Regions from separate parts of the Leuconostoc garlicum genome, predicted to be linked through region 2. Evidence: riboswitches for the same ligand, from Rfam matches in the RefSeq annotation. Region 2 holds a riboswitch; the other holds the start of a gene.

Region 1 (6,394 bases), 100 kb from region 2:
CGTAAAAAGGGTTGGCGTATTGCGTTATTGGTTTTGAGTGTACTGGCATTGGTCGGTATCGGTTTAGGTACCTTCTATGCGAGCAAGTTGAAACAATCAATTGACCATTCATACTCGGCAACAGGCCTTAAATCTGAAAAAATGTCGAGTCAATTAATTAAAGATAAGAAGCCGATTTCTTTTTTGGTGTTGGGAACCGATACGGGAACGACGGGTGGTTTTGGCGCAGATCGTGATCGTTCGGGTTTGACAGACTCACTGATGTTAGTGACGGTTAATCCTGAAAAAGAGACTACGACCATGATTTCGTTGCCACGAGATATTATGACATCCATTGACGGGTTTGAAGAAAGTTTCCCACAAAAACTCAATGCGGCGTACGCTTTCAGAGAAACGGCTGATGAAGAAGCGACTTTGGGCGATGGCGTGAGCACGACCATTACGACGATTCAAAAAATGTTTAATATCCCAATTAATTATTTTGCCATGGTGAATATGAGTGGGCTTGGCGATGTAGTGGATCGACTTGGTGGGATTCAAGCAGTATCACCTTTGACTTTCGACTTTAGTCAAGAAACGGCACACGAAACAGGTAATGATCTTTATCGTTTTACCGAAGGAAAGAGTGATTATTATTATGCCGCCGACGGTGAACATTTTAAGCATTATAAGAAGATGGATGGCAAAGCCGCTTTAGCTTTCTCACGGATGCGTTATCAAGATCCAAAGGGTGACTACGGTCGTACCCAGCGTCAACGGATTTTACTTGAAGCGATCATGAACAAAGTCAAAACGAATCCGACAACGATTTTGAACACTGATTTCATTAATGCCACAACGAAAAACATTGCCTCAAATCTTAAATTAGGGGATATGTTAGCATTGGGATCAAACTACATGGCTGCAACGAAGCACATTAACTCTTATACTGTCCAAGGTGAAGGCCAAATGTATCAAGGTGTGTCTTATCAACGGGTAACGACGGCACAACAGCAAGCCGTAACGGATACGGTGCGCTCAGCCCTTGGGTTATCACCGGCAACAACTGGTGAAGAATTTGGTAGTGATGTCACGTCATACCAGTTGGCACAAGTTGGCTCTGCGGATGACCAATATCCAGAATTCAATACTGCAAGCAACGAAAAATTGCCCAATAATTAACGCACCTGTCACTGAAGAAAAGAGGCCCCTATGAACGTTTTTGCAACCGTTAAGAATAGACGATTTTATCGCTATTTTGTTTTACTGGCCATTGTGGTCCTCATTTTCTTGCTCAGACAGTTTATGTCTTTGCTGTTATTGACGACAATTTTTTCGTATTTAGCCTTAAATGCTGGTAAGCGTGTCCAACGCATTTTCAAGCTTTCTCGTGGGATTGCCATTAGTTTAGTTTATATCGTTTTTGTTGGCTTCCTGACTTGGGCGATTGATCATGGGGCCAATACGCTCATTCATCAAGTCAAAAGCATGATTGTCCTCGCAACGGATCCCAGTTGGCGATCCCATGGGATTTTAAAAGAAGTCTATAAAAATTTTCATCAATATACGAACTCATTTAGTACCGAACAAATCTTAACGAAGGCGCTGTCGCAAATCAATCAATTGGGTCATATTATCTATGAATTGATTTTAGCGTTACTATTTAGTTTTATTTTTTGTATTACTTATCCGCAGTTAAGAAATTGGTCGCTCCATTTTTTGCACAGTCCATACAAAAAGTTTTTTGGTGAATTTTATATTATTTTGCACCGCTTTATTATCATTTTGGGCCGTCTATTTGAAGTTCAACTGTTGATTTGTGTGATTAATACCGCCGCAATGGTGGCGGTGTTAGCCTTTTTACAGTTCCCATATTTACTAGGTTTTACCATCATGATTTTTGTTTTAGGTTTGATTCCAGTTGTCGGTGTGTTGGTGTCGTTAGTACCGTTAACGATTACTGCCTTTATTATCGGTAATTGGCATACGGTCATTGTGATCCTCATTGCGGTGGCTGTGATTCACTTTTTGGAATCTTACTTCTTGCACCCACATTTTATGTCACATCGGACGCATATGCCCATCTTGGTGATCTTATTGAATTTGATTATCATGGAAAAGCTCTTTGGTGTTTGGGGTCTTGTGATTGGGTTACCAATTTTAACGTTCTTATTAGATTTTTTCAAAATTCAACGTTTTCGTGGCGTTTAAAGCCGCATAAAAAAGCACGTGTGCGCACACGTGCTTTTTTCATTGACAGGAATGGTTTTGGGTGCTACTCTGAAAGGGTTAAATAATTAATCTTCGGGGCAGGGTGAAATTCCCGACCGACGGTGATGGGACAACGTGTCCCAAAGTCCGTGACCCGCGTGATTGTTCATGCGGTTGACACAGTGAGAATCTGTGACCGACAGTTAAAGTCTGGATGGGAGAAGAGATAGGCAAGATGGGGATTTTCTCTATCTTGGGCTTTTTTGAATCGATCAAATTACTGTAAACCCGATGTGCTGTTATTAGCATATCGGGTTTTTTGTCCTGAAAATACAGGAGGTAAAGATGGATGATTTAACAGGGCTTCGTCTGGCAGCTATAGCGGCTGCCAAGGCACAGCCAGAACAAACTTTTGAAAATCCGCGGGTTGGCGCGGTAATCGTGAAGGCCGATCAAGTCTTGGCGGTTGGTTGGCATGAACGGTTTGGTGGGGCGCATGCGGAAATGAATGCGTTTCATCACTTAGGCGCTGCCCGTGATGCACAGGGGGCAACGCTGTATGTCACGCTGGAACCATGTGCAGTCCGTGGTAAAGTAGCCGCCTGTGCTGAAACGATCCGTGACTGGGGGCTGGCACGAGTGGTGATTGGTGACTTGGATCCTAACCCAGCCACACATGGTTTAGGTGTCCAAAAATTACGCGCTGCCGGTATTTCAGTGGTCGTGCTTGATACTGATGATAGTCGGCAGCTTAATCCAGCGTTTTATCAGTATCACGAACAGCACCAACCCTATATTCAACTCAAATTAGCTCAATCACACAATGGTTATGTGAGTGCAGTGCGTGGGCAACGTAGTAAAATCACGGATGCCGTAGCGGATTTAGATGTCCATCGCCAGCGTGCGCGACATAGTGCTATTATTGTCGGTTCTGAGACGTGGCGTATTGATCAGCCACGCTTAACGGTACGTGATGTGGTGTTAACGCATCAACAACCGCAACGGGTAGTGATTGATCGGCGTGGTCGCTTGGCGCATGAACCTGCGGCCCGCTTAAAAGATTGGTTAGTGTATACAGAAAATGCACAATTTGCCCAACAACCAAATGTTGTATTGATGTCGGCGGGGTTACCTGGGGTGATTGCTGATCTTGGTCGTCGGGGCATGCAATCTGTGATGGTCGAAGGCGGTCCTACTCTGATGAGGAGCTTCTTACAAGCCCAACTCTGGCATGAATGTCTCATTTACACGGCAGATAGTCTTTTAGCTAACGGCGTCAGCGGGATTGTGTTGCCACAGTTGCCAGATGATATTCAACGCATCGGTCATACGCAACGACAACGTTATATTAATCAGGAGGTTGCCACATGTTTACAGGCATCACGCAAACCATTGGTCGTGTAACCAGCATTCAGCAGCAATTATCACAAACATTGCGCCTCCAGGTGACCGCGTCTAATCATTTTTTTGAGACCAGTAAGATTGGGGATAGTATCATGATTGATGGCGTTTGTTTAACGATTGTGACGAAAACAGCTGACGTAGCAACCTTTGACATTATGCAACCAACTTATGCCACGACCATTGTGCAACAATATCAGATTGGGCAAGCTGTTAATCTGGAAAAATCCATGTTGGTAACGGATCGGTTTGACGGGCATATTGTGTCAGGACATGTCGACGGCATGGCACAAGTGACGCAAGTTGCTCAAATTGAGGACACTGTGTTATTGACATTTAAACCTGAGCAATCGACATTACGACAACAAATTGTGCCAAAAGGCGCCATTACCGTGTCAGGCGTCAGTTTGACCGTGGTCACTTGTGCAACAGATACTTTCACAATCGGGTTAATTCCACATACCTTGACCCACACAACGTTAAGTGACTTACGCGTCGGGGACAAGGTTAATCTTGAAACTGACATTTTAGCAAAATATTTGATGGGAGCGACACATGAGTGATACAGTACAAGCCCGTGTCCGGCAGGCGGTGGCAGCTTTAAAGCAAGGCGAACTGATCATTTTAACAGATGACCAAAACCGTGAACATGAGGGTGATTTAGTCGGGTTAGCCTCATTTGTGACGCCTGAAAAAATTAATCAAGCGCTCACTATTGCCCGTGGGGTACTGGCCGTGCCGATGACCGCTGAACGGGCTGCTGCGCTCGGATTAGCGCAAATGACGCAACAGAATTCAGAAAAATTTGGGACAAAATTTACGGTGAGCGTCGATCACATTGATAGCACAACAGGGGTGTCGGCCTTTGAACGGGCCCATACAATTCAACAACTCGCGAATTTGAGTGCTGGGGCCCAACAGTTTGAAACACCTGGTCATATTTTCCCATTGGTTGCTGAAGATGGTGGCGTCTTGCAACGACAAGGGCATACGGAAGGGGCGGTTGAACTGGCCAAGATTGCCGGTGTGCCACCAGTCGCCTATATTATTGAAATTTTATCTGATGATGGCCATATGGCCAGAGAAGCAAGTTTGGCCAAGTTAGCCGCAACGCATGGCTTACAACAATTAAGTATGGCTGACTTGGTGGCGTATCGTGAATTTGAAGCGACGTTAAGTATTCAGGAAGGCGTAACCGTTCATTTGCCAACGCGGTACGGCGATTTGATGTTAACGGAATATCAAACCGGTCAAGCGGAACCAGCGCTCTTACTCCGCAGTCAACAATCAGTATCAGAACCGCCATTAGTACGGTTACATTCTGAATGTTTAACTGGGGATACGTTTGGGTCCTATCGTTGTGATTGTGGCCCGCAATTACAAGCTGGATTGGCCATGGTCGCCCAAGATGGTGGGGCCGTTTTGTATCTGAGACAAGAAGGGCGGGGAATTGGCTTGCATGAAAAATTACGTAGTTATGTCTTGCAAGAGCACCAGTTCGATACCTATGATGCTAACCTACATCTCAATCATCAACCTGATGAACGAACTTACAGCCAAGCAGCTGAGATACTGCGGGCGGCGGGTTTGACGACGATTCGGTTAATCACCAATAATCCAGATAAAGTGACTGCTTTAAAAGCGTGTGGGATTGACGTTGTCGCGCGTGTGCCGTTGTTAGTTGGCAAAAACCCCTATAACGAAACCTATTTACAAACCAAAAAAGAAAAATTCCAGCACCAACTCTAAAAGGAGACCATGATGATCTATTCAGGCCATTTCACGCAACATGAACATCGACGAATTGCAATTGTTGTCAGTCGATTTAATGATTTAATTACTGAGCAACTCTTAAAAGGTGCGCAAACGACGCTAGTCATGCACGGTGTCGCAGCAGAAAATATCAGTGTATTTTGGGTGCCAGGGGCATTTGAAATCCCAATGGTGGCCAAGCAAGTCGCCGAAACGCAAGCCTTTGATGGGATTGTGACGCTGGGCGCTGTGATTAAAGGCGATACCGCGCACTATGACTTAGTGATTAATGCTGCGGCGGATGGGGTGGTAGCGCTCGGTCAGACGTTGTCAATCCCAATTGTCTTTGGTGTGGTCACGACGGACACATTAGAACAAGCCCAACATCGTGCTGGCGCCAAAGCTGGCAATAAAGGCGCTGAAGTCACGCTGAGTTTACTCGAAGTGCTTAGTCTTTATGACCAAATTGTGCCCATTGCGCGGCAATAAACAGCATGGTGCACAAGCCATCGGCCACATCATTTGAACTAAGTTCAAAAACATTTGAGCAAGCGGTTAACCGCTTGCTTTTTTTGTTGTTAAACATATTGGTTGACAAATGTCACATTTCAACATAAAATTTACTTATAAAAAATAAGTGAAAACAAGGAGCAGAACATGGCGCCAGAAAAAGTAATTTTAGGATTAGATACATTTGGGGATGTCCCCAAAAACAGTGATGGGCAGTTGATGACGTATGCGCAAGCGTTGCGTCAAGTTGTCAAAGAAGCGGTGTTGGCCGATGAATTAGGCGTTGATGTCATTACGCTAGGTGAGCACCACCGTGAAGAATTTGCCATTTCTAGTCCTGAAACAGTTTTGGCCGCGATTGCGACACAAACAAAGCAAATTACCCTTGGTTCTGGTGTGACGGTCTTGAGTTCTGATGATCCAGTCCGTGTCTTTGAACGTTTTTCAACGTTGGATGCCGTTTCTAACGGTCGCGCCCAGATTATTTTAGGGCGTGGTTCTTTCACAGAATCATTCCCATTGTTTGGTTACGATCTTGGTG
Region 2 (6,394 bases):
CACAAGACCTTCGATACCAGGCAAAATTTCAACAAAGGCACCAAAGTCCTTCACACGCTTAACAGTACCTTCAAGCACTGAACCTGCAGCGATTTGATCTGCAGCTTCGTCCCAAGGTCCACGTTGTGTTGCTTTGATTGACAATGAGATACGACCCTTTTCAGTGTCCAATGCCAAGATCTTAACGTCAACCTTGTCACCCTTTGTCAATACATCGGCTGGGTTCTTCACACGATCATGTGAGATTTCTGATACGTGAACCAAACCATCAACACCACCCAAGTCAACGAATGCGCCGAAGTCTGTCAAACGAGCAACAGTTCCTTCAACAACTTCACCAACTGACAACTTGCTAAATACTTCAGCCAACTGTGCAGCACGTTCTTGTGCAGCAACAGCCTTACGTGACAAAATCAAACGTGCATTAGCAGGGTCAATTTCGATAACTTGTGCTTTAATATCCTTATTCTTGAATTGGTTCAAATCAGAAACGAAACGTTCTGCAACCATTGATGCTGGTACGAAACCACGTACGCCGTTAACATCAACAATCAAACCACCACGAACAGCGTTGATAACCTTGGCATCAACTGTGTCACCTTCAGCAAAGCTCAAGTTTTCCCATGCTTTGCGCGCATCCAAACGCTTCTTTGACAACAAGTAAGCTACGCCTTCCTTGTCGCTTGTTACGTTAGAAATGACAACTGCTTCAATGGTATCACCAATTTTTAATTCGTCTGCCAGGTTGATGTTACGATCGTCTGAGTACTCACGTGCTGGCACAACTCCTTCTTCACCGGTAGACAAACCAACAACTGCTTGGTTATCATTATCAATAGCTAAAAGCTCACCGGTAACGACATCTCCCACCTTAATTTGATCTGCTGCGCTTTCGAGAGCTGCTAAGAACTCGTTGTTTGTTTCACTCATGACGTCTAACGTCCTCCTACAATTTACACTATGTGTATAGTTTACCAGAATATTTTTATCTTGTATAGTAAAAAACAGCGTTTTCACGCTGTAAGTTAATCTCGCTGTTTATCTAGAATAATTTTTGTAATCATTGCCACAACTTCATCGATGCTGTGACCCGTTGTGTCGACCAAAACGGCATCATCGGCTTTGACTAACGGACTAATCTGACGATGTGAATCCTTATAATCACGCGCCTCAATTTCAGCTTTTAAAGTTTGCAGGTCAACAGTCATGCCCTTAGCTAAATTCTCTTGATAACGGCGTTGTGCGCGTTCGTCAACACTGGCCACAAGGAAGATTTTCACTTGCGCATCTGGTAACACTGTTGTCCCAATATCACGCCCATCCATGATCACATTATGGCTGTTAGCAATGTCTCGTTGACGGGCCACAAGATCGGCTCGCACTGCGGCATATGATGAAACCAATGACACGTTGTTCGTGATTTCCGTTGAGCGAATCGCTTCCGTCACTTCTTGATCATTTAAGAAAACACGTTGCACTGGTGTCCCTGGTTCAAAGCGCACCTGCGTATGCGGCAGTAAAGCTACAACCCGTGCTTCGTCATCATAGGCGACGCCAGCTAATTTGGCCGCTAAGGTGATGGCACGATACATTGCACCTGTATCTACGTAAACATATTGTAATTGGGTAGCTAAAATTTTAGCAATCGTTGACTTACCAGCTGATGCTGGACCATCAATTGCCACCTGAAAATTATTTGTCATAGTCTCCTCTAACTTAGCGAATATTCAAATCGCGACCAGCATATTGGGTGTAATTTGACACCGTCAGGCCTGGGTTTAACGCAATCACTTGATCTGTTGTCATCCCATGGGTCACGGCAAAATTATAAAGTGTTTGGCTGGCACCGAGCACGGCTGTATTGTTGGCAACACTTGATGATGATACTTCAGGTGCCGCACTGCTACTACTTTCGACCGCACTTGATGAAACGCTCTCATCAACTGAACTTGTGTCATCACTACTACTTACAGCAGATTCAGATACAGCTGTATCGTCTGAAGAAGCGACTGATGACGATGATGAATCAACAGATGATGCTTTTTTCGACGACGCCGTTTTCTTATGACTCACTGATGACGCCACTTGTTGCTGGGGTGCTTTATGATTCACCCAAAAGCCATAGACTGGGACACTCGATAAAATCAGTAATCCAAGAATAATCAAAAATACCCGAAGGCGCTTGTGTTCGCTGTTTTGTTGGCTTGATTTACGCGAAAACTGCGGTTCAACTTTTTGTTGCTTTGATCGGGCTGACCGACTCATCTTATTTGGGTCAAAATCGTTCATAATAAAACGACCTCCATCATAATAGTTCACTTAAAAGTTTACCACATAGGAGGTCGTTGATGTCGATAACGTTTGCTTAAGATAAAATTTGACGTTGCATGGGCTGCAAAATAGAAAGCACCGCAAAACTGACAATGCCCCATATCAAACCTTGCGCAATATTAAAGGGGATCACCATCGCGATAAAATATTGGCCTAACCCAATCATTTTAGCGATGTCAAAATGGGCAAACTTCGCATAGAGCGGCACCGCAATCAACCAGTTCATCACGACACCTGCCAATGTTAAGCCCACTGTTGCCGCACCGACTGCCAACAAGGCGCGGCCAATTTTTTTGGCGTCAAACTGCGGCATTACCCAAAATAAGATAAGCGCAAAGACCACAATCGCCCCCAAGTTAACGGGTAAGCCAAGATAGGTATTGACCCCTTCATTAGCCAAGATTAACTTTAAGAGCGTCCGTAAGATAACGGTCCACAGTGCCGCTATCAGATCTAACCAATACCCTGCGATCAGCACCGGCACAATTGAAAAGTCTAATTTCAAAAAATCAGCCCCTGGTATCAACGGCAATTGTGGAAACAACATTAAGCCAAATGACAAGGCACTTAAAATCGCGATCAGCGTTAAGCGTTGCGTGCGTGTGTGTGAGATAGACATATTTTTTGCCTCAAAAAAACTGCACAATTTGTCAGGGTAGCACAAAAAGGCAGTTTTACTTTCTTTTTTAAACTTCTTTATACCCGACTTTACGGTCGGCTCTGGATTTTGACCAGATCAGCTGCTTACGCAGGTCGCGGGCTTACCATGTCTTGCATGTCTCACCGCCGGTTGGGATTTACACCCGACCCTGAAGTATATTCAATTAAGATTACTTACTAATTGTAACAAAGTAATCATCACAAAGCAACGTTTTAGCGGCGACGATACATTTTGTAGTCTTGATTCTTGAGGCGCTTGACTTCTGCACTGGTTAATTTACGATATTCACCCGATTGTAGACCCGTCAAATCAAAAAAGGCATACTGTTCACGAGTCAGCTTAGCGACTGGCAGCCCCACTTTTTGGAGCATGTTTTTCACTTGGTGATTACGCCCTTCATGAATAATAACGCGTACCATACTGGTCTTTTTGTCTTTATCCACGCGCTCAACACTCACCCGCGCCGGGGCCGTCTTCCGACCTTGAATGATCACACCACGCTTTAGCGGTGCTAGCTTTTCGTCAGTCGCAATCCCTTCAACTTTGGCCATATAGACCTTGTCAACACGTGACTTAGGGTGCATCAATTGATTAGCAATCACCCCATCATTGGTCAATAATAAAACACCAGTTGTATCATAATCTAAACGACCAACAGGATAAACACGTTGTGGCACGTCTTCAAGCACATCAAGCACCGTTTGGCGGCCCTTGTCGTCACTATTTGTCGTGACGACCCCACGTGGCTTGTTCATCAAATAATACACCAGCTTTTCGCGGCCTTCAATCGGTGCCCCATCAACCTGAACGGTATCATGTGGCATCACTTTGATGCCAAGGTTTTTGACCGTCTCACCATTGACTTGGACCCGACCTTGTGTGATTAATTCTTCTGCCCCACGACGTGAAGCAAGTCCTGCTTGCGCAATGACTTTTTGTAAACGTTGTGCTTCTTCAGACATCATTTTTTTCTTCCATTTCTGTTGTCTGCGCATCAAATGCGCTGGTAAATAATTCGCCACCACCATCTGCGACGTCAAGGGATTCAAAATCTGGTAGTGGTGGGAGTTCATCAAGTGACTTTAAGCCAAAATAATCTAAAAATTCGGCTGATGTCCCATACATAATAGGACGGCCTGGTTCATCTTTTCGCCCCGCTTCAACCACAAGCTGACGCAACATCAACTTCTGAATGGTCCCCGCTGACTGCACGCCCCGAATTTGATCAATTTCAATGCGCGTAATCGGTTGCTTATAGGCAATGATGACCAAAGATTCTAGTTGTGCTTGTGATAAAGTGGCCTGGGCTGGCGCTTCAAAATAGCCCTTAACAACCGCGCCAAGTGCTGGCTTGGTGACCAAACGATACATACCATCCGTTTCCCGAATCTCTAACGCACTGTTGGGATCATCAGCATATTTATTGGCGAGCGCTTCAATCAAGTTCAACACTGCCGGCTTATCGAATTGGGTAATACTACAAAGCGTTGATAGCGCCATCCCTTCATCACCAGCGACAAAGAGCAGTGCTTCAATTTGACTCAAATTATTCATGCCCGTCTATGTTCTCAATTTCTACAAATATTTCTGCTTGTGCATCCGTTTGATGCAAAATAACCTGGTCTTCCTTTGCCATTTCCAGCAAAGCAATAAACGTCATGACCAGCGATTCGCGATCATGTAACTGGTCAAATAACGACTCAAAGGGCAGCATATCCCCAACTTGGTGGGCTGCAAAATGCTGACGAATATTCGCCACTGCGTGCGCCATCGTCATTTTTTCACGGACAACCCGACGACTAATGGGTTCATGTTGTCGCTTTTTGCGCAATAACTTAGCAAACGCTACCTGTAAATCCACTAACCCAAGCCCTGGTGCCAGTGCCATATCAGGCTCAAAATCTGCTGGGACTGCCATCGGTAACCGTGCAAATGATTGGTGATCAGCGCGCTCTCTTTCTCGTAATTGCGCACTAGCAGCTTGAAACTGTTTATAGGTTAACAGTTGCCGCATCAATTCATCACGCGGATCATTCAACTCCTCAACCAGCATATCATCGTCATAGGTTTCTTGTGGCAACAAGTCCGCTGATTTAATTTGAACTAACGTAGCTGCCATCACCAAATATTCAGATGCCACATCCAACTGCATATCTTGCTGCGCCTGAATGAAGGCCAGATACTGGGCCGTGATTGTGGCAATTGGTAAATCAAAAATATCCAGTTCTGATTTTTTAATTAAATGCAGTAATAGATCTAACGGGCCTTCAAAATCGCTTAATTTGATTGTTAAACGCTGCGCTACGATGTTGCTCTTCTCCATTTATTAATTAATTTTTGATTATCTAAGGTTCCCATCAAAAAAGCCGTTGGATTTTGCGTTTGAAAATTAGACAACAACTCAAAATAATTTTCCACCGTGCGGGCTTCTGGGGTAAACGCCACATGACGCACCAACACGATATCATGGTCTAAAAATTCAACGCCTAAAACACCCTGCACCCAATTACTACGCTGCCAAACATAGAGACAACGTGTCTCACGATCGTTATACCAAGCCATTTCAGCTTTCAAAAACGGTAACTCACGTAACCCAGGCAACAACGATAAAATACCCATCACGGTTTTTTGATTATCACTTCTAGCCAATGCTAACATTTTTCTTCCTCATTAATGGCAGGTCTGACGTCGGTCAATTATGCCCGTGGATGGTACTGATCATACACTTCACTCAACCGCTTTTTTGAAATATGCGTATAAATCTGAGTGGTTGAAATATCGGCATGCCCGAGTAATTCTTGCACAATCCGTAGGTCCGCCCCATTTTCTAAAATATGCGTGGCAAACGAGTGGCGCAACGTATGAGGCGAGACATCTTTTGTAATGCCTGCTTCAGCAACCAACTTCTTAATGATTTTCCAAACACCCTGCCGTGTGAGTTGTCCCCCACGATCATTTAAGAAAACATAGGGTGATGCCTTACCCTTGAGTAAGGCCAAGCGACTGCTGGCAAAATAACGTGTTAACCAGTCCGCCGCCACTTCCCCAATCGGAATAATGCGTTCCTTATCGCCTTTTCCAACGGTTTGAATCAACCCCAATTGCAAATGTAAATCACTTAACTTAAGGTTGACCAGCTCGCTGACACGCAAGCCAGTGGCATACATCACTTCAATTAACGTGCGATTCCGGATATCAAGTGGGGTCGTGTCTGTTGGCACAGCCAGCAAGGCATCAATTTCCGCCACACTCAAAACGGCCGGTAAATGCGTGGCTTTCTTCGGTGGTTTAATATCGCGCATCGGATTTGGCAAAACAATTTTTTCTTGAGCTAAGTAGCCAAAAAACTTCCGAAGCGACGTGACCATGCGGATCACAGAATTATTAGATTTACCAGCTAAC

Evidence for each region. Region 2 has a riboswitch for FMN ahead of A9176_RS05890 (ECF transporter S component). Riboswitches for the same ligand answer to the same signal wherever they lie in the genome.
Region 1: another riboswitch for FMN. It lies ahead of ribD (bifunctional diaminohydroxyphosphoribosylaminopyrimidine deaminase/5-amino-6-(5-phosphoribosylamino)uracil reductase RibD); the one in region 2 lies ahead of A9176_RS05890 (ECF transporter S component).

What each region holds. Positions count from the first base shown of each region.
Region 1 covers NZ_CP016329.1:1,258,645-1,265,038, forward strand. Annotated here, with positions in the region: gene A9176_RS06375 (LCP family protein) at 1-1,161, shown strand, start outside; gene A9176_RS06380 (AI-2E family transporter) at 1,192-2,190, shown strand; FMN riboswitch at 2,276-2,420, shown strand; gene ribD (bifunctional diaminohydroxyphosphoribosylaminopyrimidine deaminase/5-amino-6-(5-phosphoribosylamino)uracil reductase RibD) at 2,536-3,594, shown strand; gene A9176_RS06390 (riboflavin synthase) at 3,558-4,154, shown strand; gene A9176_RS06395 (bifunctional 3,4-dihydroxy-2-butanone-4-phosphate synthase/GTP cyclohydrolase II) at 4,147-5,340, shown strand; gene ribH (6,7-dimethyl-8-ribityllumazine synthase) at 5,353-5,832, shown strand; gene A9176_RS06405 (LLM class flavin-dependent oxidoreductase) at 6,001-6,394, shown strand, end outside.
Region 2 covers NZ_CP016329.1:1,155,278-1,161,671, reverse strand. Annotated here, with positions in the region: gene rpsA (30S ribosomal protein S1) at 1-930, opposite strand, end outside; gene cmk ((d)CMP kinase) at 1,026-1,703, opposite strand; gene A9176_RS05895 (hypothetical protein) at 1,717-2,289, opposite strand; gene A9176_RS05890 (ECF transporter S component) at 2,366-2,950, opposite strand; FMN riboswitch at 3,017-3,152, opposite strand; gene A9176_RS05885 (pseudouridine synthase) at 3,205-3,954, opposite strand; gene scpB (SMC-Scp complex subunit ScpB) at 3,947-4,546, opposite strand; gene A9176_RS05875 (segregation and condensation protein A) at 4,539-5,315, opposite strand; gene A9176_RS05870 (hypothetical protein) at 5,294-5,650, opposite strand; gene xerD (site-specific tyrosine recombinase XerD) at 5,689-6,394, opposite strand, start outside.